2 regions of the Thermus thermophilus genome follow, and region 1 is predicted to be linked to the other one. Evidence: riboswitches for the same ligand, from Rfam matches in the RefSeq annotation. Region 1 holds a riboswitch; the other holds the start of a gene.

The links. Region 1 has a riboswitch for thiamine pyrophosphate ahead of thiE (thiamine phosphate synthase). Riboswitches for the same ligand answer to the same signal wherever they lie in the genome.
Region 2: linked by a shared signal. The riboswitch ahead of TthTMY_RS10875 (thiamine ABC transporter substrate-binding protein) and the one ahead of thiE (thiamine phosphate synthase) in region 1 are both predicted to bind thiamine pyrophosphate.

What each region holds. Positions count from the first base shown of each region.
Region 1 covers NZ_AP025158.1:1,402,996-1,416,699, forward strand. Annotated here, with positions in the region: gene thiC (phosphomethylpyrimidine synthase ThiC) at 1-1,038, opposite strand, end outside; gene TthTMY_RS07540 (NAD(P)/FAD-dependent oxidoreductase) at 1,025-1,963, opposite strand; gene TthTMY_RS07545 (thiazole synthase) at 1,972-2,760, opposite strand; gene thiS (sulfur carrier protein ThiS) at 2,762-2,956, opposite strand; gene thiE (thiamine phosphate synthase) at 2,943-3,563, opposite strand; TPP riboswitch at 3,634-3,743, opposite strand; gene TthTMY_RS07560 (IS4 family transposase) at 3,801-4,898, opposite strand; gene TthTMY_RS07565 (nitrite/sulfite reductase) at 5,171-6,928, shown strand; gene TthTMY_RS07570 (uroporphyrinogen-III synthase) at 6,940-7,701, shown strand; gene TthTMY_RS07575 (precorrin-2 dehydrogenase/sirohydrochlorin ferrochelatase family protein) at 7,698-8,348, shown strand; gene TthTMY_RS07580 (phosphoadenylyl-sulfate reductase) at 8,336-9,004, shown strand; partial or broken gene TthTMY_RS07585 (TSUP family transporter) at 9,005-9,746, shown strand; gene cobA (uroporphyrinogen-III C-methyltransferase) at 9,739-10,461, shown strand; gene TthTMY_RS07595 (sulfate adenylyltransferase) at 10,464-11,513, shown strand; gene TthTMY_RS07600 (Atu2307/SP_0267 family LLM class monooxygenase) at 11,491-12,531, opposite strand; gene TthTMY_RS07605 (NADPH:quinone oxidoreductase family protein) at 12,618-13,526, shown strand; gene ppdK (pyruvate, phosphate dikinase) at 13,523-13,704, opposite strand, start outside.
Region 2 covers NZ_AP025158.1:2,004,691-2,018,394, reverse strand. Annotated here, with positions in the region: gene TthTMY_RS10905 (S4 domain-containing protein) at 1-182, shown strand, start outside; gene TthTMY_RS10900 (DNA-directed RNA polymerase subunit beta) at 372-3,731, shown strand; gene rpoC (DNA-directed RNA polymerase subunit beta') at 3,761-8,335, shown strand; gene TthTMY_RS10890 (fuculose-1-phosphate aldolase) at 8,400-9,002, shown strand; gene TthTMY_RS10885 (hypothetical protein) at 8,999-9,238, shown strand; gene TthTMY_RS10880 (alpha/beta fold hydrolase) at 9,208-10,068, shown strand; TPP riboswitch at 10,069-10,162, shown strand; gene TthTMY_RS10875 (thiamine ABC transporter substrate-binding protein) at 10,185-11,219, shown strand; gene TthTMY_RS10870 (ABC transporter permease) at 11,226-12,716, shown strand; gene TthTMY_RS10865 (DNA-formamidopyrimidine glycosylase) at 12,713-13,516, opposite strand; gene TthTMY_RS10860 (DCC1-like thiol-disulfide oxidoreductase family protein) at 13,482-13,704, opposite strand, start outside.

The sequences.
Region 1 (13,704 bases):
CACCCCTTGCTTCACGTGCTCAGGGGTGGGCAGGCCCAGGTGCTCCGCCGGGGTGAGGTAGCAGAGCATGTCCGCACCCCACCACCCCGCCAAGGCCCCGCCGATGGCCCCGGCGATGTGGTCAAACCCCGCGGCGGTGTCCACGGGAAGCATCCCCAGGATGTAGAAGGGGGCGTGCCCCGTGAGCTTCTTCTGGATCTGGACGTTGGCCGCCACCTCGTTCAAGGGAATGTGCCCGGGGCCTTCCACCATGGCCTGGACCCCGGCCCGCCTGGCCCTTTCCACGAGCTCGCCGATGGTTAAAAGCTCTGCGATCTGGGCCCGGTCGGTGCTGTCGGCGAGGGAGCCTGGCCTCAGGCCATCCCCCAGGGAGAGGGTCATGTCGTAGGTGCGGGCGATGTCCAGAAGGTCGTCAAAGCGGGCGTAGAGGGGGTTTTCCTCGCCGCGGTGGAGCATCCAGGCGGCCATGAGCCCCCCGCCCCGGCTCACGATGCCCGTGGTGCGGGGGCTATTCCGGTAGACCTCGAGGTTCTTCAGGGTCACCCCCACGTGCACGGTGATGTAGTCCACCCCCTCCTTGCCGTGCTCCTCAATCACCTGGAAGAGCTCGTCCGCCGACATGTCAAAGAAGTTCTTGCGCCTAGCCGCCCGAAACTCCGCCTCGTAGATGGGCACGGTGCCCAAGGGGACGGTGGCCACCTCCAGGATCCGCTTGCGGATGGCCTTGAGGTCTCCCCCGGTGGAGAGGTCCATGAGGGTGTCCGCCCCGTACCGGATGGCCACCCTGGCCTTCTCCACCTCCTCCTCCACGTCCACGTAGTCGTAGGAGGTGCCCAGGTTGGCGTTCACCTTGACGGAAAGCCCCTCCCCGATCCCCTTGAAGTCGGTGAGGGTCGTGTGGTTGGGGTTCCTGGGGATGACGATCCGGCCTGCCGCCACCCCTTCCCGCACGAACTCGGGGGAAACCCCCTCCTTCTCGGCCACGTAGGCCATCTCCTCGGTGATCTTCCCTTTCCTTGCCGCCTCAAGCTGCGTCATCTTCCACCCCCAAAAGCCCTAAGAGCCTCTTTGCCGTCCAAGGGGCGAGGAGGACCCCGTTCCTCCCGTGCCCCACCGCCGCGTACACGCCTTCCCCCACCTCGCCCACGAAGAGCTCCCCCACGGGTCTATACCCGAAGACCACCCCCCTAAAGCGGGCCCCTTCCAAGAGGGGAAAGCGCTCGTGGGCGTAGTCCGCAAGCCACCTGAGGCCGAAGAGGTCCACCCCCTCTTCCCACCCCTCCCTCTGCGTGGCCCCCACGTAGACCCCGCCCTCCCGGGAGAGGAGGTACCCCTCCCCGGCGAAAAGGGGCCCGGGCGGGGCCTCGCCCTCGAGGAGCAACGCCTCCCCCTTGAGGGGCCTGACCCTTAGGCCGAACCTCCCCCCCCAGGCCCCCACGGAGAGGAGGACGAAGCGGGCCCTAAGGGCCCCTTCCCCCCAATAGACCCTCCCCCCCTCCACCCCCTCCACCTCGGCCCGGAGGTAGGTGCCCCCTAGGTCCTGGAAGGCCTGGAGGAGGGCCTCGCGAAGCCTCCTGGGGTGGACGAACCCCCCGGGGAAGCGCCTCGCCCCCAAGGCCCCCCGGACCGGGTAGGGGGAAGGGGCCTCCGCCTCCCAGGCCTCCTTTTCCGAGGGGGTGAGGGCCGCCACCCAGGTGCCGGAAAAGGCCGCCTCCACCTCGAGGCCCCTTTCCTTAAGCTCGGCGAGGAGCTCGGGGTAGCGGGCAAGGCCGTATAGCCCCGCCTCCAGAAGCTCCCCCGAAAGCCCCTCGGGGTAAGGGGCGAGCATCCCCGCGCTCGCGAAGGTGGCGGCCCCGGGCCTCTCCGCGTCCAGGAGGGCCACGGCCACCCCCCGCTTGGCGAGCTCGTAGGCGGCGAGGGCCCCGATGATCCCCGCCCCCACCACGGCCACCTCCGCCCTCATGGCTCCTCCTACTGGGGCCCGGTCGGGGTAAGAGGCACCCCCTCCACCGGGCTAGAGGGGCTTGCCGCCTCCCTAGGCCGCATGGGCCCCGCGAGGTAGGCCTTCCTCCCCGCCTCCACCGCAAGCCGGAAGGCCTCGGCCATGGCGGGGGGGTCTTGGGCCTCGGCGATGGCGGTGTTCACCAAGACGGCGTCCAGGCCGAGCTCCATCACCTCCGCCGCGTGGGAGGGGAGGCCGAGCCCCGCGTCCACCACCACCGGGGGAAGGTTTGCCTTCTCCCGGGCGAAAAGCTCCAGAAGGGCCCTCGTCCGCACCCCCCAGCCCGAGCCGATGGGGGCGGCGAGGGGCATCACCGTGGCCGTGCCCAGGGCGGCGAGCCTTTTGGCGAGGACGAGGTCCGGCCCCATGTAGGGGAGGACGAGGAAATCCTCCTCCAAAAGCCTCTCCGCCGCCTTCAGGGTCTCCAGGGGATCGGGGAGGAGGTAGGTGGGGTCGGGGATGACCTCGAGCTTCACCCACCTCTCCCCGGTGAGGAGGCGGCCCAGCCGGGCGAGGCGCACCGCCTCCTCGGCCGTGCGGGCCCCGGCGGTGTTGGGGAGAAGCCTAACCCCCTCCAAAGCCTCCAGAAGCCCCACGTGCCCCGGGGCCTTGAGCTCCACCCGCCTCACGGAGACCGTCACCACCTCGGCCCCCGCGGCGGCGATGGCCTCCCGCATCACCCCGAAGTCCTTGTACTTGCCGCTTCCCAGGAGGAGGCGGCTTTTGAGCTCTACGGGACCCACCTTCCAGGTGTCCATGCTAGCCCCCCTGCATCAGGGCCACCACCTCCACCACGTCCCCGTCCCGCAAGGGGCGGTCCGGGACCTCGAGGCCCAAGAAGGCCTCCTCGTTGAGGAGGACGGCGACCCCCTTAAGCTCCACGCCGAGCTCCTCCAAGACCTCCTTGAGGGTCTTTCCCTCCAAGGGCTTGGGCTCCCCGTTAAGCCACACCATAAAGCCTCTCCCTAAGGGCGCGGGCCGCCCGCTCGGGGTCAGGGGCGTCCAGGATGGCCCGGACCACCACGATGCGCCTGGCCCCGGCCTCTAGGACCTGGTCCAGGTTCCCCAGGTCAATCCCCCCGATGGCGTACCAGGGCTTCTCCCCCAGGTTCTCCGCCGCCCAGCGCACGTAGGCGAGCCCCGCCGCGGGCCTGCCCGGCTTCGTGGGGGTCTCCCACACGGGGCCCACGGAGAGGTAGTCCACCCCCTCCTCCAGGGCCCGCAGGGCCTGCTCGGGGGCGTGGGTGGAGCGGCCCACCATCCCGCGGAAAAAGCGCCGCGCCTCCTCGGGGGTGAGGTCACCCTGCCCCAGGTGCACCCCGTCCGCCCCCAGGAGGGCGGCGAGGTCGGGGCGGTCGTTCAGGAAGAAGGGCACCCCGTGGCGCCGGGCGAGGGCGAGCATCCTTTCCCCGAGCTCCAAAGTAGGCCGCGCCTCCCAGTCCTTGGCCCTGAGCTGCACGACCTCCACGCCGCCCGCCAAAGCCCTTTCCGTGCGGTCCAGGGTCTCCGCAAAGGTCCAACCGGGCCTTGGGGTCACCACCAGGTAGAGCCTTCCGAGCAACCTTTCACCCCCCCTAGGCCAGCGGGAAAGGGCCACGCGGCCCGAAGGGGGCTAGGTTTTGGGGGATTCGGGTCTTCCGCATAGGCTTCCCTCCGCCGGCATTACCCGGATCAGGTTCCAAGGGTTGCTGGGAGAAACCCAGCTCTCAGCCCTTCCATTCGGGCACCCCTAGCCTGCCCCCCCACTATAGCACGCCCCGAACCTGGGAAGGCAAGCCAGGCCACACCTGAGCTCTCATCACTTTCCTCCCCCCAGTTCCTGAAGCAACCTGACCAGCTCCTCCACCACTGCTTCCCTCCAAGGCGGGGGCCCCTGGGCCAGGGCGATCCGGCCCAGACGGAAGAGGCTTTGCCGCTCGGGATGGGCCAGAAGCCGGGGAAGCCATTCCCTGCCCTGCAAGCGCGCCCCCAGAAGGACCAAGAGCGCCATCCCCAAGGCCAGAAGCCATAACCACCCCCTGAGGCTCGCCCCCGTCCGCAGCCGATGGCGGTCCAGCCCAAACCCCTGCCCCTTCAGGTCCCTAAACCCCTCTTCAATCCACATCCGCCACCCATAGGGCGGCTCCCCCCCAAAAGGGCCCGAATAGGCCAGATACCAGGGATCCCGACCCCCTGGGTACACCAGGAGGGTGACTTCTACCCCCTCCCCACCGTGTCCGAAAAGGCGGACCTCCTCCCGCAGGGGGTGGACCACACGCTGGTAGCCCTCCTTCAGGGGAAGGCGCTTCCCCCCTTGGGGTTCCACCTCCCGGTTCTGCCGCAGGCGGATGAGGAAGCCCATGCCCCACCCCTGGAGCTTTCGCATCAGGGAGACCCGGTCAAAGCCGCGGTCCAGGAGGAAGAGGGGGGTATATCCCAGGTCCTGGACGGCGCGGCCCAGGCGGTGGAGGAACTCCTCCTCCACCCGGTTTTGACTGGGGAAAGGGGAGAGGGGGTGAAGAGCGAAGGCCACCACCAGGGCCCTTCCCTTGAGGGGAAGGGCGGCCACCAGGGCTTGGTGCCTACCGTCCTCTGTGAAGGTCCAGTCCACGATGAGGGGGAGGGGGCGGTCTTTGGGGAAACGAGGGACGAGGAGGGGGAGGAGGGCTTCGGTGAGGGCCCAGGGGTCTTGCAGGGTGGGGTGATGGAGGAAGCGCCAGAGGCGATTGAGGCGGCTTTGGGCCAGGGTGGGGAGGGGGGTTCTGCGGGCGAGGTCGGAGAGGGTGGGGTCCAGGGGGGTAGTGAGGAGGGTGGACAGGAAGAGGGCGAGGTTGGAGCGGATGGTTTTCCTGAGGGAGGCGAAGACCTTATGGACCCAGAGGGTGATAACTTGGGAAAGGGGGGTGGTGGGCGGCACACCTTACTTACCCCCCTCTTCTCTTCCCTTGTCAAGCCCCAGCCCTCAAAGTGATGAGAGCTCAGAGGCCACACTCAGCGTCCACGCCGCTGCCCTAGGGGACGGCGCACGGCGGGCCCTCCCGCCCCCGGGCGGCAGGGGCGCTGCTCCTGAGGGCCCTCCTCACCGCCGTCGGCCTCGCCAGGGGGCCTTATACTCTTGACTTTCATGTGCTCAATGGTATACCATTCCCACCAACCCCCTGGACCGGGGGTCGGAGTTGGAGGTGAGGGATGGCAGGGCCTGTGGAAAGGTTCAGCGGCGCGCGCCTGGACCCGGCGGCGGAGGCGGAGATCCGGTACCTGGAGGCCATGATCGCCCGCCTCGAGGCCGGGGAGGAAGACCCCGAGGACTTCCGGGTCTTCCGGCTCAAAAACGGCATCTACGGCATCCGGGGCCGCCCCGAGCACCACATGATCCGCATCAAGCTCCCCGTGGGGCGGATCACCCCCGAGGGCCTCAGGGTTCTCGCGGACGTGGCCGAGGGCTATGCGGAAAACCGCCTGGCCCACGTGACCACCCGCCAGGCGGTCCAGCTCCACCACGTCCACCGCCGGGACGTGCCCAAGGTCCTGAGGGCGGTGAACGCCGTGGGCCTCACCACCCGCGAGGCCTGCGGCCACTCCATCCGGGCCATCACCTGCTGTCCCTACGCCGGGGTCTCCCCCGAGGAACCCTTTGACGTGACCCCCTACGCCGAGGCCGCCTACCGCTACTTCCTCCGCCACCCCGTGGGGCAGAACCTCCCCCGGAAGTTCAAGATCGCCTTTGAGGGGTGCGCCACGGACCACGCCCGCACCCCCATCCACGACATCGGGGTGGTGGCGGCTTTGGAAGGGGGAAAACGGGGCTTCCGCGTCTACGTGGGCGGGGGCTTAGGGGCCGCCCCCATGAGCGCCGAGCTTTTGGAGCCCTTCACCCCCGAGGAGGACCTCCTCCCCACCATGCTGGCCATCGTCCGCCTCTTTGACCGCTACGGGAACCGCAAGGTCTTGACCCAGGCCCGGCTCAAGTTCCTGGTGAAGAAGTGGGGGATCGCCGCCTTCCGGGAGGCGGTGCGGGAGGAGAGGCGCCTCGTCAAGCTCACGGCCACGGGGGAAGACCTTAAGGCCTGGGCCCCGCCTCCAGAGCCCGAGCCTCCAAGGCTTCCCAGCCCGCCCAAAAAGCCCTTCTCCTTTGCCCCCGGCTTTGACGCCTGGCGGCGCACCAACCTCTTTAAGCAGAAGCAGGAAGGCTTCTACACCGTCACCGTCCGCCTCCCCTTGGGGGACATCACCCCGGAGGGGCTCAGGGCCCTGGCGGCCATCGCCGAGACCTACGCCGCCGAGGTCCGGAGCGCCATCAGCCAGAACCTCCTCCTCCGCTTCGTCCCCGAGGAGGCCCTGGGAGGGCTTTACGAGGCCCTTTTGGAGGCGGGGCTCGCCTGGCCTGAGGCCCACACCCTCCTGGACATCACCCGCTGCCCCGGGGCCGACACCTGCAACCTGGCCATCACCCGCTCCCGGGGGCTCGCCCAGGCCCTCGAGGCCCACCTCTCCGCCCTCCCCCTGGCCCAGGACCCGGGGGCCAAGGCCATCGGCGTCAAGATCTCCGGCTGCCCCAACTCCTGCGGCCAGCACCACATCGCCGACATCGGCTTCTACGGCTCAAGCCGCAAGGTGGGAGAGAGGGAGGTGCCCCACTACGTCCTCCTCCTGGGCGGGAGGACCCGGGAGGGGGAGGCCCGCTTCGGGCAGGTGGTGGGGAGGATCCCGGCGAGGCGGGTCCCCGAGGCGGTGGAGAGGATCCTCAAGCGCTACCTGGAGGAAAGGCAAAACGGGGAAAGCTTCCAGGCCTACCTGGACCGGGTGGGGGCGGCCTCCTTCAAGCCCCTCCTCCAGGACCTCCAGGAGGTCCCCCCCTACGAGGAGGCCCCCGAGTTCTACCAGGACCTGGGGGCGGAAGGAGAGGCCTTCAGCGTGCAGCTTGGGCGCGGGGAGTGCGCCGTTTAAAGGAGGACGCCGTGCGCGTGGCCTACGCGGGACTCAGGCGAAAGGACGCGTTTAAAGCCCTGGCGGAGAAGCTCGGCTTCACCCCCCTCCTCTTTCCCGTCCAGGCCACGGAGAAGGTCCCCGTCCCCGAGTACCGGGACCAGGTCCGGGCCCTCGCCCAAGGGGTGGACCTCTTCCTGGCCACCACCGGGGTGGGGGTGAGGGACCTCCTTCAGGCGGGAGAAACCCTGGGTCTGGACCTGAAAAGGCCCCTGGAGGGGGCCCTCCGCCTGGCCCGGGGGGCCAAGGCGGCGCGGGCCCTAAAGGAGGCGGGCCTTCCCCCCCACGCCGTGGGGGACGGCACCTCCCCAAGCCTCCTCCCCCTCCTTCCCCAAGGAGGAGGCGTGGCCGCCCTCCAGCTTTACGGGAAGCCCCTCCCCTTCCTGGAAAACGCCCTGGCGGAACGGGGCTACCGGGTCCTCCCCCTCCTGCCCTACCGCCACCTCCCGAACCCCGAGGGCCTCCTCCGCCTCGAGGAGGCCGTCCTCGGAGGGGAGGTGGACGCCCTCGCCTTCGTGGCCGCCATTCAGGTGGAGTTCCTCTTTGAGGGGGCGAAGGACCCCGAGGCCCTGAGGGAAGCCCTCAACACCCGGGTCAAGGCCCTCGCCGTGGGCCGGGTCACCGCCGACGCCCTAAGGGAGTGGGGGGTCAAGCCCTTCTACGTGGACGAGGCCGAGCGGCTGGGAAGCCTGCTTCAGGGCTTCAAACGCGCCCTGCAAAAGGAGGTGGCGTGACCTACTTCCCCCTGATGCTGGACCTAAAGGGCCGCCCCGTCCTCCTCATCGCCGGGGGGCCCGAGACCCCCATGAAGCTCAAGGCCCTCCTCGAGGCGGGGGCGCGCGTCACCGTCCTCGCCGAAGAGGACGCCTTCGGCCTGGAAGCGCTGGAACGGGAAGGCAAGATCCGCTGGCTTAAGCGGGCGTACCGGGAAGGGGACCTGGAAGGCCACTTCCTGGTGGTGAGCCACCCCAAGGACAAGGCCATCCACCCCAAGGTCAAGGCGGAGGCCGACCGGAGGGGCGTCTTCCTCGTGGCCGTGGACGACCCCCAAAACGCCAGCGCCATCCTCCCCGCCGTCCTCCGGCGCGGGGAGCTCTTGGTGGCCCTCTCCACCTCGGGGGCCGCCCCCGCCCTCGCCGTGCGGCTCAAGGAGCGCCTGGCGGGGCTTTTCCCCGAGGCCTACGGGGAGCTCGTGGCCTTCCTCCGCACCCTGAGGCCCAGGATCGCCCAAATCCCGAGCTTTGAGGAAAGGAAGCGCCTCTGGTACCGCATCGTGGACCAGGCCCTGGAGGAGCTGGACCTAGACCCCAGGGAGGGCCTAGGGAGGGCCAAGGAAAAGGCCGAGGAGGCCCTAAAGGAGGTGGCGGCATGGACAAGGTGAAGGCGGCCCGAAGCCTGATCCAAGAAGCCCTGGCCCAAAGCCGAAACCCCTGCTTCACCTGCAGCTTCCAGGCGGAGGACGTGGTGGTCCTCCACCTCCTCCTCAAGGAAAAGCCCGAGATCCCCGTCCTCTTCCTGGACACGGGCTACCACTTCCCCGAGGTCTACGCCTACCGGGACGAGCTGCAAAAAAAGCTCGGCTTCCGCCTCCTCAACCTCACCCCAAGCCTCTCGCGGGAGGAGCAGGAAGCCCGCTACGGCAGGCTCTACGAGACCGACCCCGGCCGCTGCTGCGCCCTCCGCAAGGTGGAGCCCCTCTTCGCCGCGCTGGAGGCCTACGATACCTGGTTCACGGGGCTTAGGCGGGAGCAGTCCCCCACCCGCGCCCACCTCCAGCCCTTGGAAGAGGCTGTCCTCCCCTCGGGCCACCGCCTGAAGAAGGTCAACCCCCTCTACGACTGGACGTTTAAGGAGGTCTTCGCCTACCTGGCCGTGCAGGACCTCCCCTACCTTCCCCTCTACGACCAGGGCTACCTCTCCATCGGCTGCGCCCCCTGCACGGCGAAGCCCTTAGACCCCTCGGACCCCCGCTCGGGCCGCTGGGCGGGAAAGGGCAAGCTGGAGTGCGGCATCCACCTGCACGGCAAGGAGGGGTAGATGGCCTTTCTTCTGGGCTTTCTCATCGCCTTCGCCATCGGGGTCACGGGGGTGGGGGCGGGGACGGTTACGGCGCCCCTCCTCATCCTCGCCCTGGGGCTTCCCCCGGAGGTGGCCGTGGGCACGGCCCTCCTCTTCGGCTTCCTGGTGAAGATCCCCGCGGGAGGGGTCTACCTCCTCAAGGGGCAGGTGGACCCCAGGGCGCTTTTCCGGCTCCTTTTGGGCGGAGTCCCGGGGGTGCTTCTGGGAAGCCTCCTCCTCACGCAGCTCAAGGGGGCGAAGGACCTCGTCCTCCTTCTCGTGGGCCTCACCGTGGTCCTCTCGGCGGGGCTTGGGCTTTGGCGGGGCCTGAAGGGGGTCGGACGAGGGAGGGAAAGGCCTTGGCTTCTCCCCCCGGCGGCCTTCGGCATCGGCCTCGAGGTGGGCTTCTCCTCCGCGGGGGCCGGGGCCTTGGGGACCCTTCTCCTCCTCCACGCCACCCGGCTTTCCCCCCCAGAAGGTGGTGGGCACCGACCTCCTCTTCGGCCTCGTCCTCGCCCTCCTGGGGGGCGGGGTCCACCTCGCCTTCGGCCAGGTGGCCCCAGGCCTTCTCCTCGCCCTGGCCTCGGGCGGGGTGGCGGGGGGGCTTCTCGGGGCCCTCTTCGCCACCCGGCTTCCCAAGGAGCCCTTAAGGCTCGCCCTCCTCCTCTGGCTCCTCTTCGTCGGAGGCCAGCTCATCTACCGGGGGGTGGTCCATGGGTAGGGTCTACCTGGTGGGGGCGGGCCCCGGGGACCCGGAGCTTTTGACCCTCAAGGCCTACCGCCTCCTCAAGGAGGCCCCCGTGGTCCTCTACGACCGGCTCGTGGACGAGAGGGTCCTCGCCCTCGCCCCCGGGGAAAAGGTCTACGTGGGCAAGGAAGAAGGGGAAAGCGCAAAACAAGAGGCGATCCACCGCCTCCTCCTCCGCTACGCCCGGGCCCACCCCTTCGTGGTCCGCCTCAAAGGGGGAGATCCCATGGTCTTCGGCCGGGGCGGGGAGGAGGTGCTTTTCCTCCTCCGGCACGGCGTCCCCGTGGAGGTCGTCCCCGGGGTGACGAGCCTCCTCGCCTCCGGGCTTCCCCTCACCCACCGGGGCCTCGCCCACGGCTTCGCCGCGGTCTCGGGGGTCTTGGAGGGGGGAGGCTATCCGGACCTCAGGCCCTTCGCCCAGGTCCCCACCCTGGTGGTCCTCATGGGGGTGAAGCGGAGGGTCTGGATCGCCAAGGAGCTCCTCCGCCTGGGGCGAAACCCCCTGGAGCCCACCCTCTTCGTGGAGCGGGCCTCCACCCCGAAGGAGCGCCGCGTCCTCGCCGCCCTCGAGGAGGTGGCCGGAGGAAAGGTGGCCGTGGAGGCCCCCGCCCTTTGGATCCTGGGCGAGGTGGTGCGCGTGTTCGCCGAGAAGGAAGCGCCTGTGGACGCTTTGGCCCTGGGAGGTTAGCCGTGGTGGAAACCCTTCCCGCTTTGGAGATCGGCGAGGACGAGAGGCTGGACCTGGAGAACCTGGCCACGGGGGCCTTCCTCCCCGTCAAGGGCTTCATGACCCGGGAGGAGGCCCTAAGCGTGGCCCACGAGATGCGCCTTCCCACGGGGGAGGTCTGGACGATCCCCCTCCTCCTCCAGTTCCGGGAAAAGCCCAAGGTAGGCCCGGGGGACACCGTGGCCCTCCTCCACAGGGGGGAACGGGTCGCCCTCCTCCACGTGGCCGAGGCCTACGAGCTGGACCTAAAGGCCCTCGCCCGGGCCGTCTTCGGCACGGAAAGCGAGGCCCACCCCGGGGTGGCCCGGCTCTACGGCAAGGGCCCCTACGCCCTGGCGGGCCGGGTGGAGGTCCTAAAGCCCAGGCCCCGCACCCCCCTGGAGAAGACCCCGGAGGAGGTGCGGGCCTTCTTCCGGGAAAGGGGCTGGCAGAAGGTGGTGGCCTTCCAGACGCGCAACGCCCCCCACCGGGCCCACGAGTACCTCATAAGGCTCGGCCTGGAGCTTGCCGACGGGGTCCTGGTCCACCCCATCCTCGGGAGCAAGAAGCCAGACGACTTCCCCACGGAGGTCATCGTGGAGGCCTACCGGGCCCTGATCAGGGACTTCCTTCCCCAGGAGCGGGTGGCCTTTTTCGGCCTCGCCACCCCCATGCGCTACGCCGGGCCCAAGGAGGCGGTCTTCCACGCCCTGGTGCGCAAGAACTTCGGGGCCACCCACTTCCTGGTGGGCCGGGACCACGCCGGGGTGGGGGACTTCTACGACCCCTACGCCGCCCACCGCATCTTTGACCAGCTTCCCCCCTTGGGGATTGAGATCGTCAAGGTGGGGGCGGTCTTCCACTGCCCCTTGTGTGGCGGCATCGCCTCGGAGAGGACCTGCCCCGAGGGCCACCGGGAGAAGCGCACGCCCATCAGCATGACCAAGGTCCGGGCCCTCCTCCGGGAGGGAAAGGCCCCGCCCCCGGAGCTCGTCCGCCCAGAGCTTTGGCCTATCCTCCGGCGGGGGGTCTGAGGGCCCGCTCCACCCGGGGCAGGACCTCGGTGCCCAAAAGCTCAATGGCCCTGAGCACCCGGGCGTGGGGCAGGGTGCCCACGGAAAGCTGCAGGAGAAGCCTTTCCGGCCGGAAGAGCTCGTGCCAGTAGAGGACCTTCTCCGCCACCCGCTCGGGGTCGCCGATGAAGTCGGCCCCCTCGAGGGTCCTGGACCAGGCGAAGTACTCCGGGGTGAGGGGCCGCCACCCCCTTTCCCGCCCGATCTTGTTCATCACCCGGAGGAAGGCGGGAAGGGCCAAGCGGAAGGCCTCCTCGTCGTCCTCGGCGAGAAAGCCGTGGGCCGCGAGGGCGAGCCTCGGGGTGTGGCCGTGCTCCCGAGCGGTCTTGCGGTAAAGCTCCACGAAGGGGAGGAAGCGCTTGGGGCTTCCGGCGATGATGCCGAGGACCAGGGGAAGCCCGAGCCTGCCCGCCCGCACCGCCGACTCCGGGCTTCCCCCCGCCGCCACCCAAAGGGGCAGGGGGTTCTGCTTGGGCCTGGGGTAGACCCCGAGACCGGGGATGGGCTTGGTGAACCGCCCCCCGGGCCAGAAGACCTTTTCCTCCTCCCGGAGCTTGAGGAGGAGGGCGAGCTTCTCCTCAAAGAGGGCCTCGTAGTCCTCGAGGTTGTAGCCGAAGAGGGGGAAGGACTCCACGAAGGAGCCCCGGCCCACCCAAAGCTCCGCCCTTCCCCCCGAGAGGAGGTCCAGGGTGGCGAACTGCTGGAAGACGCGGATGGGGTCGTCGGAGGAGAGGACCACCACGGCGCTGGAGAGGCGGATCCTCCGGGTGCGGGTGGCGATGGCGGCGAGGACCACCGCCGGGGCCGAGACCACGTACTCCTCCCGGTGGTGCTCCCCCACGGCGTAGACCCCAAGCCCCACCCCTTCCGCCAGCTCCGCCTCCTCCAGAAGGCGCCTAAGCCGCTCCTCGGCCGTGGGGGGGCGGCCGAGGTCGGGGTCCAAGGTGCGCTCGCCAAAGGTGTAAAGCCCAAGCTCCATGGCCTAAGGGTAGGCCAGGGCTTTATTTCTTAAAGTATGTGGGGCCACCCTCTCCGCCCGGGCGCACGAAGGGGTAGACTCCCCCCATGAAGGCCTGGGTGCTAAAGCGGCTTGGCGGCCCCCTGGAGCTAACGGAACTGCCCGAGCCCGAGGCCAAGGAGGGGGAGGCGGTCCTTCGGGTGGAGGCGGTGGGCCTCAACTTCGCCGACCACCTGATGCGCCTCGGGGCCTACCTCACCCGGCTCCACCCCCCCTTCGTCCCGGGGATGGAGGTGGTGGGGGTGGCGGAGGGAAGGCGCTACGCCGCCCTCCTCCCCCAAGGCGGCCTCGCCGAGCGGGTCGCCGTCCCCAAGGGGGCCCTCCTCCCCCTGCCCGAGGGCCTCTCCCCCGAGGAGGCCGCCGCCTTCCCCGTCTCCTTCCTCACCGCCTACCTGGCCCTGAAGCGGGCCCAGGCCCGGCCCGGGGAAAAGGTCCTGGTCCAGGCGGCGGCGGGGGCCTTGGGGACGGCGGCGGTCCAGGTGGCCCGGGCCATGGGCCTCCGGGTCTTGGCCGCGGCCTCGAGGCCCGAGAAGCTCGCCCTCCCCCTCGCCCTGGGGGCCGAGGAGGCCGCGACCTACCCCGAGGTGCCGGAAAGGGCCAAGGCCTGGGGCGGGCTGGACCTGGTGCTGGAGGTGCGGGGCAAGGAGGTGGAGGAAAGCCTCGGCCTCCTCGCCCACGGGGGGAGGCTCGTCTACATCGGGGCCGCCGAGGGGGAGGTGGCCCCCATCCCGCCCCTCCGCCTCATGCGCCGCAACCTGGCCGTCTTTGGCTTCTGGCTCACCCCCCTCCTGCGGGAGGCCGCCCTGGTGGAGGAGGCCCTGGGCTTCCTCCTCCCCAGGCTTGGGCGGGAGCTTAGGCCCGTGGTGGGCCCCGTCTTCCCCTTCGCCGAGGCGGAGGCCGCCTTCCGGGCCCTCCTGGACCGGGGGCACACGGGGAAGGTGGTGGTGCGGCTCTAGGCGGGCTTCAGGGCCCGGGAAAGCCCCGCCTGGGCGGCGGCGAGGCGGGCGGTGAGGACCCGGAAGGGGCTCGCCGAGGTGTAGTCCAAGAGGTCCGCCACGAAGCGGACGCTCCCCGCCTCCCCCCCGTGCTCCCCGCAGAGGCCGAGCTTGAGCCTGGGGTTCGCCCGCCTCCCCT
Region 2 (13,704 bases), 600 kb from region 1:
ACTTCGCCCAGGGGGTCAAGGCGGGCAAGGTGCGCCTCAAGGGGAGGCCCGCCTCCCCCAAGGACGAGCTCGCCCCCGGGGACCTGCTCTTCGCGGAGGGGCTTGGGACCCTCAGGCTCCTGGAGGTGGTTGGCAAGACGGTGCGGGGCAACTATAAAATCAGGGTGGAGGTGGAGCGGTAGGAGGAGGAATCGGTCCCGTTTTCGGCGAACCGGATTGACGGAAGTGGGCATTCCGGTATAGATTAGGGTTTGTGCTCTTTGGTCGGGCCAAGGGAGCACGGTAAGAGCCAGCCGCCGCAAGGGGATGGCCCCCTTGCGGAAGAACCCTGTTAGCTTACCTCGGGCGGCCCGCCTTCCTTGAGGTGACGCATGGAGATCAAGCGGTTCGGTCGCATCCGAGAGGTTATCCCCCTTCCACCCCTCACCGAGATCCAGGTGGAGTCCTACCGCAGGGCCCTGCAGGCCGACGTCCCCCCGGAGAAGCGGGAGAACGTCGGCATCCAGGCGGCCTTCCGGGAGACCTTCCCCATTGAGGAGGAGGACAAGGGCAAGGGCGGTCTGGTGCTGGACTTTCTGGAGTACCGCCTGGGCGAGCCCCCCTTCCCCCAGGACGAGTGCCGGGAGAAGGACCTCACCTACCAGGCCCCCCTCTACGCCCGGCTCCAGCTCATCCACAAGGACACGGGCCTCATCAAGGAGGACGAGGTCTTCCTGGGGCACATCCCCCTGATGACCGAGGACGGCTCCTTCATCATCAACGGGGCCGACCGGGTCATCGTCTCCCAGATCCACCGCTCCCCCGGGGTCTACTTCACCCCCGACCCCGCCCGGCCCGGGCGCTACATCGCCAGCATCATCCCCCTGCCCAAGCGGGGCCCCTGGATTGACCTGGAGGTGGAGCCGAACGGCGTCGTCTCCATGAAGGTCAACAAGCGGAAGTTTCCCCTGGTCCTCCTCCTTCGGGTCCTGGGGTACGACCAGGAGACCCTGGCCCGGGAGCTTGGGGCCTACGGGGAGCTGGTCCAGGGCCTCATGGACGAGAGCGTCTTCGCCATGCGCCCCGAGGAGGCCCTGGTCCGCCTCTTCACCCTCCTCCGCCCCGGGGACCCGCCCAAGCGGGACAAGGCCGTGGCCTACGTCTACGGCCTCATCGCCGACCCCAGGCGGTACGACCTGGGCGAGGCCGGGCGGTACAAGGCGGAGGAGAAGCTGGGGATCCGCCTCTCGGGCCGCACCCTGGCCCGCTTTGAGGACGGGGAGTTCAAGGACGAGGTCTTCCTCCCCACCCTCCGCTACCTCTTCGCCCTCACCGCCGGGGTCCCGGGCCATGAGGTGGACGACATTGACCACCTGGGCAACCGCCGCATCCGCACCGTGGGGGAGCTCATGACCGACCAGTTCCGGGTGGGGCTCGCCCGCCTCGCCCGAGGGGTGCGGGAGCGGATGCTCATGGGCTCGGAGGACAGCCTCACCCCGGCCAAGCTGGTGAACAGCCGCCCCTTGGAGGCCGCCATCCGGGAGTTCTTCAGCCGCAGCCAGCTTTCCCAGTTCAAGGACGAGACCAACCCCCTCTCCTCCCTGCGCCACAAGCGGCGGATCTCCGCCCTGGGCCCGGGCGGCCTCACCCGGGAGCGGGCGGGGTTTGACGTGCGCGACGTCCACCGCACCCACTACGGGCGCATCTGCCCCGTGGAGACCCCCGAGGGCGCCAACATCGGCCTCATTACCTCCTTGGCGGCCTACGCCCGGGTGGACGAGCTGGGCTTCATCCGCACCCCCTACCGCCGGGTGGTGGGCGGGGTGGTCACCGACGAGGTGGTCTACATGACGGCCACCGAGGAGGACCGCTACACCATCGCCCAAGCCAACACCCCCCTGGAGGGGAACCGGATCGCGGCCGAGCGGGTGGTGGCCCGGAGGAAGGGGGAGCCCGTGATCGTCTCCCCGGACGAGGTGGAGTTCATGGACGTCTCCCCCAAGCAGGTCTTCTCCGTGAACACCAACCTCATCCCCTTCCTGGAGCACGACGACGCCAACCGCGCCCTCATGGGCTCCAACATGCAGACCCAGGCCGTGCCCCTCATCCGGGCCCAGGCCCCCGTGGTGATGACGGGCCTCGAGGAGCGGGTGGTGCGGGACTCCCTGGCCGCCCTCTACGCCGAGGAAGACGGGGAGGTGGCCAAGGTGGACGGCAACCGCATCGTCGTGCGCTACGAGGACGGCCGCCTGGTGGAGTACCCCTTGCGCCGCTTCTACCGCTCCAACCAGGGTACGGCCCTGGACCAGCGCCCCCGGGTGGTGGTGGGGCAGCGGGTGCGCAAAGGAGACCTCCTCGCCGACGGCCCCGCCTCCGAGAACGGCTTCCTGGCCCTGGGGCAGAACGTCCTCGTGGCCATCATGCCCTTTGACGGGTACAACTTTGAGGACGCCATCGTCATCAGCGAGGAGCTCCTCAAGCGGGACTTCTACACCTCCATCCACATTGAGCGCTACGAGATTGAGGCCCGGGACACCAAGCTCGGCCCCGAGCGGATCACCCGGGACATCCCCCACCTCTCCGAGGCCGCCCTAAGGGACCTGGACGAGGAGGGCGTGGTGCGCATCGGCGCCGAGGTGAAGCCCGGGGACATCCTCGTGGGGCGGACGAGCTTCAAGGGGGAGTCCGAGCCCACCCCCGAGGAGAGGCTCCTCCGCTCCATCTTCGGCGAGAAGGCCCGGGACGTGAAGGACACCTCCCTCCGGGTGCCGCCCGGCGAAGGGGGGATCGTGGTCCGCACCGTCCGGCTGCGGCGGGGCGACCCCGGGGTGGAGCTCAAGCCCGGGGTGCGGGAGGTGGTCCGGGTCTACGTGGCCCAGAAGCGCAAGCTCCAGGTGGGGGACAAGCTCGCCAACCGCCACGGGAACAAGGGGGTGGTGGCCAAGATCCTCCCCGTGGAGGACATGCCCCACCTGCCCGACGGCACCCCTGTGGACGTGATCCTGAACCCCCTGGGCGTCCCCAGCCGGATGAACCTGGGGCAGATCCTGGAGACCCACCTGGGCCTCGCCGGCTACTTCCTGGGCCAGCGCTACATCTCCCCCATCTTTGACGGGGCCAAGGAGCCCGAGATCAAGGAGCTCCTCGCCCAGGCCTTTGAGGTCTACTTCGGCAAGCGCAAGGCCGAGGGCTTCGGCGTGGACAAGCGGGAGGTGGAGGTCCTCCGCCGGGCGGAAAAGCTCGGCCTCGTCACCCCGGGCAAGCCCCCGGAGGAGCAGCTTAAGGAGCTCTTCCTCCAGGGCAAGGTGGTCCTCTACGATGGCCGCACGGGCGAGCCCATTGAGGGCCCCATCGTCGTGGGGCAGATGTTCATCATGAAGCTCTACCACATGGTGGAGGACAAGATGCACGCCCGCTCCACGGGCCCCTACTCCCTCATCACCCAGCAGCCCCTGGGCGGGAAGGCCCAGTTCGGCGGCCAGCGCTTCGGGGAGATGGAGGTTTGGGCCCTCGAGGCCTACGGGGCGGCCCACACCCTCCAGGAGATGCTCACCCTCAAGTCCGACGACATTGAGGGCAGGAACGCCGCCTACGAGGCCATCATCAAGGGGGAGGACGTTCCCGAGCCCAGCGTCCCCGAGTCCTTCCGCGTGCTGGTGAAGGAGCTCCAGGCCCTGGCCTTGGACGTGCAGACCCTGGACGAGAAGGACAACCCCGTGGACATCTTTGAGGGGTTGGCCTCCAAGCGGTGAGGGTGAAGGCGGTTCCCCCGAGGTGAAGCATGAAAAAAGAGGTTCGTAAGGTCCGCATCGCTTTGGCCTCCCCGGAGAAGATCCGCTCCTGGAGCTACGGGGAGGTGGAGAAGCCCGAGACCATCAACTACCGCACCCTCAAGCCCGAGCGGGATGGCCTCTTTGACGAGCGCATCTTCGGTCCCATCAAGGACTACGAGTGCGCCTGCGGCAAGTACAAGCGCCAGCGCTTTGAGGGCAAGGTGTGCGAGCGGTGCGGCGTGGAGGTGACGAAGAGCATCGTCCGCCGCTACCGCATGGGGCACATTGAGCTCGCCACCCCCGCCGCCCACATCTGGTTCGTCAAGGACGTCCCCTCCAAGATCGGGACCCTCCTGGACCTCTCCGCCACCGAGCTGGAGCAGGTCCTCTACTTCAGCAAGTACATCGTCTTGGACCCCAAGGGGGCCATCCTGAACGGGGTCCCGGTGGAGAAGCGCCAGCTCCTCACCGACGAGGAGTACCGGGAGCTCCGCTACGGCAAGCAGGAGACCTACCCCCTGCCCCCTGGGGTGGACGCCCTGGTGAAGGACGGAGAGGAGGTGGTGAAGGGCCAGGAGCTCGCCCCCGGGGTGGTGAGCCGCCTGGACGGCGTGGCCCTCTACCGCTTCCCCCGCCGCGTCCGGGTGGAGTACGTGAAGAAGGAGCGGGCCGGGCTCAGGCTTCCCCTCGCCGCCTGGGTGGAGAAGGAGGCCTATAAGCCCGGCGAGGTCCTCGCCGAGCTCCCCGAGCCCTACCTCTTCCGGGCCGAGGAGGAGGGCGTGGTGGAGCTTAAGGAGCTGGAGGAGGGGGCTTTGCTCGTCCTCCGCCAGGAGGACGAGCCCGTGGCCACCTACTTCCTCCCCGTGGGCATGACGCCCCTTGTGGTCCACGGGGAGATCGTGGAGAAGGGCCAGCCCCTGGCCGAGGCCAAGGGCCTTCTCCGCATGCCCCGCCAGGTCCGGGCCGCCCAGGTGGAGGCGGAGGAAGAGGGGGAGACGGTCTACCTCACCCTCTTCCTGGAGTGGACGGAGCCCAAGGACTACCGCGTCCAGCCCCACATGAACGTGGTGGTGCCCGAGGGGGCCCGGGTGGAGGCGGGGGACAAGATCGTGGCCGCCATTGACCCGGAGGAGGAGGTCATCGCCGAGGCCGAGGGGGTGGTCCACCTCCACGAGCCCGCCAGCATCCTTGTGGTCAAGGCCCGGGTCTACCCCTTTGAGGACGATGTGGAGGTCTCCACCGGGGACCGGGTGGCCCCGGGGGACGTCCTCGCCGACGGGGGCAAGGTCAAAAGCGACGTCTACGGCCGGGTGGAGGTGGACCTGGTCCGCAACGTGGTCCGGGTGGTGGAGTCCTACGACATTGATGCCCGCATGGGGGCCGAGGCCATCCAGCAGCTCCTCAAGGAGCTGGACCTCGAGGCCCTGGAGAAGGAGCTTCTGGAGGAGATGAAGCACCCCTCCCGGGCCCGCAGGGCCAAGGCCCGGAAGCGCCTGGAGGTGGTGCGGGCCTTCCTGGACTCGGGGAACCGCCCGGAGTGGATGATCCTCGAGGCCGTCCCCGTCCTTCCCCCCGACCTCCGGCCCATGGTCCAGGTGGACGGCGGCCGCTTCGCCACGAGCGACCTCAACGACCTCTACCGCCGCCTCATCAACCGCAACAACCGGCTGAAGAAGCTCTTGGCCCAGGGGGCCCCCGAGATCATCATCCGCAACGAGAAGCGGATGCTCCAGGAGGCGGTGGACGCCCTCCTGGACAACGGCCGCCGCGGCGCTCCCGTGACCAACCCCGGTTCCGACCGGCCCCTCCGGAGCCTCACCGACATCCTCTCCGGCAAGCAGGGCCGCTTCCGCCAGAACCTCTTGGGCAAACGGGTGGACTACTCGGGCCGAAGCGTGATCGTGGTGGGGCCCCAGCTCAAACTCCACCAGTGCGGCCTGCCCAAGCGGATGGCCCTGGAGCTCTTCAAGCCCTTCCTCCTCAAGAAGATGGAGGAGAAGGGCATTGCCCCCAACGTCAAGGCGGCGAGGCGCATGCTGGAGCGCCAGCGGGACATCAAGGACGAGGTGTGGGACGCCTTGGAGGAGGTGATCCACGGCAAGGTGGTCCTCCTAAACCGCGCCCCCACCCTGCACCGCTTGGGCATCCAGGCCTTCCAGCCCGTCTTGGTGGAGGGGCAGTCCATCCAGCTCCACCCCCTGGTCTGCGAGGCCTTCAACGCCGACTTTGACGGGGACCAGATGGCCGTCCACGTCCCCCTCTCCTCCTTCGCCCAGGCCGAGGCCCGGATCCAGATGCTCTCCGCCCACAACCTCCTCTCCCCGGCCTCCGGGGAGCCCCTGGCCAAGCCCAGCCGGGACATCATCCTGGGCCTCTACTACATCACCCAGGTGCGCAAGGAGAAGAAGGGGGCGGGCCTGGAGTTCGCCACCCCCGAGGAGGCCCTGGCCGCCTACGAGCGGGGGGAGGTGGCCCTGAACGCCCCCATCAAGGTGGCGGGCAGGGAGACCAGCGTGGGCCGGCTCAAGTACGTCTTCGCCAACCCCGACGAGGCCCTCCTCGCCGTGGCCCACGGCATCGTGGACCTGCAGGACGTGGTCACCGTCCGCTACATGGGCAAGCGGCTGGAGACGAGCCCGGGCCGCATCCTCTTCGCCCGCATCGTGGCCGAGGCGGTGGAGGACGAAAAGGTAGCCTGGGAGCTCATCCAGCTGGACGTGCCCCAGGAGAAGAACTCCCTCAAGGACCTGGTCTACCAGGCCTTCCTCCGCCTGGGGATTGAGAAGACCGCCAGGCTCCTGGACGCCCTCAAGTACTACGGCTTCACCTTCTCCACCACGAGCGGCATCACCATCGGCATTGACGACGCCGTGATCCCGGAGGAGAAGAAGCAGTACCTGGAGGAGGCCGACCGCAAGCTCCTCCAGATTGAGCAGGCCTACGAGATGGGCTTCCTCACCGACCGGGAGCGGTACGACCAGATCCTCCAGCTCTGGACCGAGACCACGGAGAAGGTCACCCAGGCGGTCTTCAAGAACTTTGAGGAGAACTACCCCTTCAACCCCCTCTACGTCATGGCCCAGTCTGGGGCCCGGGGCAACCCGCAGCAGATCCGCCAGCTCTGCGGGATGCGCGGCCTCATGCAGAAGCCCTCGGGCGAGACCTTTGAGGTGCCGGTGCGCTCCTCCTTCCGCGAGGGCCTCACCGTCTTGGAGTACTTCATCTCCAGCCACGGGGCCCGTAAGGGCGGGGCGGACACCGCCCTCCGCACCGCCGACTCCGGCTACCTCACCCGCAAGCTCGTGGACGTGACCCACGAGATCGTGGTGCGGGAGGCAGACTGCGGCACCACCAACTACATCTCCGTCCCCCTCTTCCAGCCCGACGAGGTGACCCGCTCCTTGCGCCTGAGGAAGCGTGCGGACATTGAAGCGGGCCTCTACGGGCGCGTCCTGGCCCGGGAGGTGGAGGTCCTGGGGGTGCGCCTCGAGGAGGGCCGCTACCTCTCCATGGACGACGTCCACCTCCTCATCAAGGCCGCCGAGGCCGGGGAGATCCAGGAGGTGCCCGTCCGCAGCCCCCTCACCTGCCAGACCCGCTACGGGGTCTGCCAGAAGTGCTACGGGTACGACCTCTCCATGGCCCGGCCCGTCTCCATCGGCGAGGCGGTGGGCATCGTGGCCGCCCAGTCCATCGGCGAGCCCGGCACCCAGCTCACCATGCGCACCTTCCACACGGGCGGCGTGGCCGGGGCCGCGGACATCACCCAGGGTCTGCCCCGCGTCATTGAGCTCTTTGAGGCCCGGCGCCCCAAGGCCAAGGCGGTGATCTCTGAGATTGACGGCGTGGTGCGCATTGAGGAGACGGAGGAGAAGCTTTCCGTCTTCGTGGAGTCCGAGGGCTTCTCCAAGGAGTACAAGCTCCCCAAGGAGGCGCGCCTTCTCGTCAAGGACGGGGACTACGTGGAGGCGGACCAGCCCCTTACCCGCGGGGCCATCGACCCCCACCAGCTTTTGGAGGCCAAGGGCCCCGAGGCGGTGGAGCGCTACCTGGTGGAGGAGATCCAGAAGGTCTACCGGGCCCAGGGCGTGAAGCTGCACGACAAGCACATTGAGATCGTGGTCCGGCAGATGATGAAGTACGTGGAGGTCACCGATCCTGGGGATAGCCGCCTCCTCGAGGGCCAGGTCCTGGAGAAGTGGGACGTGGAGGCCCTGAACGAGAGGCTCATCGCCGAGGGCAAGACCCCGGTGGCCTGGAAGCCCCTCCTCATGGGGGTCACGAAGAGCGCCCTCTCCACCAAGAGCTGGCTCTCCGCCGCGAGCTTCCAGAACACCACCCACGTCCTCACCGAGGCGGCCATCGCCGGGAAGAAGGACGAGCTCATCGGCCTCAAGGAGAACGTCATCCTGGGCCGCCTGATCCCGGCGGGCACGGGTTCGGACTTCGTCCGCTTCACCCAGGTGGTGGACCAGAAGACCCTGAAGGCCATTGAGGAGGCCCGCAAGGAGGCGGTGGAGGCCAAGGAGCGGCCCGCCGCCCGGCGCGGGGTCAGGCGGGAGCAGCCCGGCAAGCAGGTCTGAGCCTGCCCCGCAAGGTGGAGGCCCCCGGTTTTCCCGGGGGCCTTTTTTCCGGCATAATGGGTCCGTGCGCGCCCGGTTGTACGCCGCGTTCCGTCAGGTGGGCGAGGACCTCTTCGCCCAGGGCCTCATCTCCGCCACGGCCGGGAACTTCTCCGTGCGCACCAAGGGGGGGTTCCTCATCACCAAAAGCGGGGTGCAGAAGGCGAGGCTCACCCCGGAGGACCTCCTGGAGGTGCCCTTGGAAGGGCCCATCCCCGAAGGGGCGAGCGTGGAGAGCGTGGTCCACCGGGAGGTCTACCGCAGGACCGGGGCCCGGGCCCTGGTCCACGCCCACCCTCGGGTGGCCGTGGCCCTCTCTTTCCACCTCCCCTGCCTCAGGCCTTTGGACCTCGAGGGCCAGCACTACCTGAAGGAGGTCCCGGTCCTCACCCCCAAGACGGTCTCCGCCACGGAGGAGGCGGCCTTGAGCGTGGCCGAGGCCTTGCGGGAGCACCGGGCCTGCCTCCTTAAGGGGCACGGGGCCTTCGCCGTGGGCCTGAAGGAGGCCCCGGAGGAGGCCCTCCTCGAGGCCTACGGCCTCATGACCACCCTGGAGGAGAGCGCCCAGATCCTCCTCTACCACCGCCTTTGGCAGGGGGCGGGGCCCGCCTTGGGGGGTGGGGGATGAGGGTCCTCTTCGTGGAGGGGAAGGACCGGGAGGCCCTGGTGGCCCTGGCGGAGGCCCTTCCCCATCCCTACTGGCTCCTCGAGGGCGAAGGGGTCTTCCTCCTCCAGGTCCTCGGGGCCGGGGAGGAGGCCCGGGCCCGGGCCGAGGCCGTGCCCGGGGTCAGGGTCTGGGCCTTCCGCCTGGAGGATGGGGTAGTCTATAGGGGATGCGGGAAGAGATCGGGTACGTCCCCGTAGGGGAGGCGGAGCTTTACGTGGAGGACGTGGGTCCCGTGGAGGGGCCCGCCCTCCTCGTCCTCCACGGCGGTCCCGGGGGGAACGCCTACGTCCTGCGGGAAGGCCTCCAGGACTACCTGGAGGGCTTCCGCGTGGTCTACTTTGACCAGCGGGGCTCGGGGCGGAGCCTGGAGCTTCCCCAAGACCCCAGGCTCTTCACCGTGGACGCGTTGGTGGAGGACACCCTCCTCCTCGCCGAGGCCCTGGGGATGGAGCGGTTCGGCCTCCTCGCCCACGGCTTCGGGGCGGTGGTGGCCCTGGAGGTGCTCAGGCGCTTTCCCCAGGCGGAAGGGGCCATCCTTCTCGCCCCCTGGGTCAACTTCCCTTGGCTCGCCGCCCGCCTGGCGGAGGCGGCGGGGCTTGTCCCCCTCCCCGACCCGGAGGAGAACCTTAAAGAGGCCCTCAAGCGGGAGGAGCCCAAGGCCCTCTTTGACCGCCTCATGTTCCCCACCCCCCGGGGGCGGATGGCCTACGAGTGGCTCGCCGAGGGGGCGGGGATTTTGGGCGCGGACGCGCCCGGCCTCGCCTTCCTGCGCAACGGGCTGTGGCGCCTGGACTACACCCCCTACCTCACCCCGGAGCGCCGCCCCCTCTACGTCCTCGTGGGGGAGCGGGACGGGACGAGCTACCCCTACGCCGAGGAGGTGGCCTCGAGGCTCCGCGCCCCCATCCGGGTCCTCCCGGAGGCGGGCCACTACCCCTGGATTGACGCGCCCGAGGCTTTTGAAGAGGCCTTCAAGGAGGCCCTCGCCGCCTTGGTCCCCGCCCTCCGCGGGCCTCTGGTAGACTGAGGCCGTCACCGGGGGTGCCCCAAAGGGGCTGAGAGCATACCCTTGGAACCTGATCCGGGTCATGCCGGCGTAGGGAAGGTGACGGCCATCCCCTCCCGGTGACAAGGAGGGGTGCGATGCGGAAAGTCCTGGCGGCTTTGGCGTTCCTGACCCTGGGCTTGGCCCAGGAGCTCGTGGTCCTCACCCACTCCAGCTTCTCCCTGGACAAGGCCCTCATCGCCCGGTTCCAGGAGGAGACGGGGATCCGGCTCCGCTTCCTCAAGGGAGGCGACGCGGGGGAGACCCTGAATAAGGCCATCCTCTCCAAGGGGGCCCCCATCGCCGACGTCCTCTACGGTTTTGACAACACCTTCCTCTCCCGGGCCCTCGAGGCGGACATCCTCCTCCCCTACGTGAGCCCGGAGATCCGGAACCTCCGCTCCGAACTCCTTCTGGACCCCAGCTTCCGGGCCATTCCCGTGGACTACGGCTTCGTCAGCCTCAACTACGACCGGGCCTACTTCCGGGGCAAGGCCCTGCCGCAAAGGCCGGAGGACCTCGCCCGCCCGGAGTACGCCCGCCTGCTCGTGGTGGAGAACCCCGCCACCAGCTCCCCCGGCCTCGCCTTCCTGATGGCCACGGTGGCCCGCTTCGGGGAGGACGGGTACCTGGACTTCTGGGCCAGGCTCCGCGACGGGGGCGTCCGGGTGGCCAAAGGCTGGAGCGAGGCCTACTACACCCACTTCACCCTCCACGGCGGGGACCGGCCCCTGGTGGTCTCCTACACCACGAGCCCCGCCGCCGAGGTCTACTACTCCGAGGGCAAGTACAAGGAGCCGCCCAGCGGGAACCTCTTCCCGGAGCTCGCCTTCTTCCAGGTGGAGTTCGTGGGCATCCTCAAGGGGACCAAGAACCTGGAGGCCGCCCGCCGCTTCGTGGACTGGCTCCTCTCCCGCCCCGTGCAGGAGAACATTCCCACGGAGATGTGGGTCTACCCCGCCAGGCGGGACGCCCGCCTGCCCGAGGTCTTCCGCTTCACCCCGCCTCCCGCCGGGGCCGTGCGTCTGGACCCGGCCCGCATGGCGGCGAACCGGGAGCGGTGGATTGAGGAGTGGACCCGGGTGGTCCTCCAAGGCCAGGACCCCGAGGCGGTGCGGGCCGGGCGGCGGTGAGCCGGGGTGGGCGCGGCCGCCCTGGTCCTCGCCTTCCTCGCCTTCGCCCTCTTCTACCCCTTAGGCCGGGTCCTGGTCCTGGGGGTGGGGGAGGGGTTCGGCCGCGCCCTGGCCAACCCCTACTACTGGGAGCGCTACCTTTTCAGCCTGGAATACGGCCTCGGCTCCGCCCTCCTCACCCTGGCCCTAGCCCTACCCCTCGCCTTCCTCTTCCGCTGGCGCTTCCCCGGTAGGGCGGGCTTCCTCGCCCTTTCCACCCTGCCCTTCGTCCTGCCCACCCCGGTGGTGGCCTTGGGGTTTCTGGCCCTGGTGGGGCCTCGAGGGCTTCTGGGCCTGGACCTCTACGGCACCCGGGCCGTCCTCTACTGGGCCGCCCTTTTCTACAACCTGGGCCTCGCCCTGCGCATCCTCCTCCCGGTGGCCCTGGCGCTGGAAAGGCCCCTGGAGGCGGCCCGGGTCCTGGGGGCGAGCCCTTTCCGGGCCTTCCTTCGGGTGGGGCTTCCCCTCCTCCTCCCCGCTTTGGCCTCCGCGGGCCTCCTCGTCTTCCTCTACGCTTTCTCCGCCTTCGGGGTGCCCCTGCTCCTCGGAGGGCCCCGGTACGCCACCTTGGAGGTGGAGATTTACACCCTTCTCGCCTACCGCCTGGCCTTCCCCGAGGCCAGCGCCCTCATGCTCCTCCAGGTGGCCACCTTAGCCGGGGTGGCCCTCCTCTACCTCCGCCTCCAGGGGGCGGCCCTCCCGCCCCCCGTTCCGCCCCGCCCCCTCCCGCGGGGGCGGGGGTGGGCCCTGGCCCTGGGGATGGGGGTCTTCTTCCTCGGGGTTTACGCCCCCCTCCTCGCCCTGGCCTTGCGCCTGGAGCCCCTGGCCTTGGCCTCCGCCTGGGCCTCGGAGGACTTCACCCCTTTGCCCCTGGCCCTGGCCAACACCCTCCGCTTCAGCCTGGGGGCCTTGGGCCTGGCCCTCCTTTTGGGGGTGGCCTACGCCCTCGCCGCCCGGGGGAGGCTCTGGGTGGACCTTTTGGGCCTCCTGCCCCTCATGGTGAGCCCGGTGGCCGTGGGCCTCGGGTACCTCGTGGCCTACCCCGGCCTCCGGGGCTCCCTCCTCCTCCTCCTCGCCGCCTACGCCCTCCTCGCCTACCCCCTCCTCGCCCGGGCCCTCCTCCCCGCCCTCCGGGGCCTCCCCCCGAGCCTCCTCCAGGCGGCCCGGGTCCTGGGGGCGAGCCCTTTCCGGGCCTTCCTTCGGGTGGAGCTTCCCCTCCTCCTCCCCGCCCTCTCCTCGGGGACGGCGTTGGCCCTGGCGGCCCTTTTGGGGGAGTTCGGGGCGAGCCTCGTCCTCTGGCGGCCCGAGTGGACCACCCTGGCCCTGGCCATCTACGAGCGGCTGGGCCGCCCCGGGGAGGGCCCTTTCCGGGAGGCGGTGGCCCTGGCCCTGGTCCTCGCCCTCCTCTCCGCCGGGCTCTTCTACCTTCTGGACCGGGGCCGGGGGCGGTTCGGCTAGGGGCCTTCCCCCTGGCAGGTGGGGCAGAAGTGGGTGCCCCGCCCGGCCACCACCCGCCGCTCCACCGGGCGCCCGCAGGCCGGGCAGGGGAGGCCCTCCCGGCCGTAGACGGCGTGGCGCGTCTGGAAGCCCCCGGGGAGGCCGTCGGGCTGGCGGTAGCTTTGGTCCGAGAGGGTGCTTCCCCCGAGTTCCACGGCCTCCGCCAGCACCTCGCGCAGGGCCCAGTAGAGGCGCCGCGCCTCCTCCTCGGTGAGGCTTCGGGCGGGGCGGAAGGGGCTTAGGCGGGCGCGGAAGAGGGCCTCGTCGGCGTAGATGTTGCCCACCCCGGCGGCGAGGCGCTGGTCCAGGAGGAGGGCCTTGAGGGGCCTCGCGCTCCCCTTCAGCCCCCGGAAGAACCCGGGAAAGGTGAAGGCCTCCGAAAGGGGCTCGGGGCCGAGGCGGAGGAGGAGGGGGATCTCCCGGTAGTCCCCGCGCCGCACCCCAAAGAGGCGCCCGAAGCGCCGGGGGTCGTGGAAGTAGAGGGTCCGGTCCTCGAGGACCAGGGCCGCCCGGGTGTGGGGCGTGGGCTCCAGCCGGAACCCCCCCGTCATCCCCAGGTGGACCACGAGCTCCACCTCGCCCTCGAGGGCGAAGAGGAGGAACTTCCCCCGGCGGTCCACCTCCAGGACCCGCCTCCCCTCCGCCAGGGCCGTGTTCCGGTAGCGGGCGGGGTCGTGGTGGGCCACCTGCCTAAGGGTCTGGCCCAGGACCAGGGGGCGCAGCCGCCTACGGGTGGTCTCCACCTCGGGAAGCTCGGGCACGGGGCCTCCTTTGGGCCAAGAAGCGGTAGAGCCGCTCGCCCGCCCCAAAGGGGACGAGGAGGAGGAGAAGGGGGTAGAGGGGCCAGAGGAGGGGAAGCCGCCGGGCCAGGGCGAGGAGGGCGGCGTAGCCCCGGTGGGTCCGGTCCCCTTCCAGGACGTGAAGCTCCTCCAGAAGCGCCTTCGGGTCC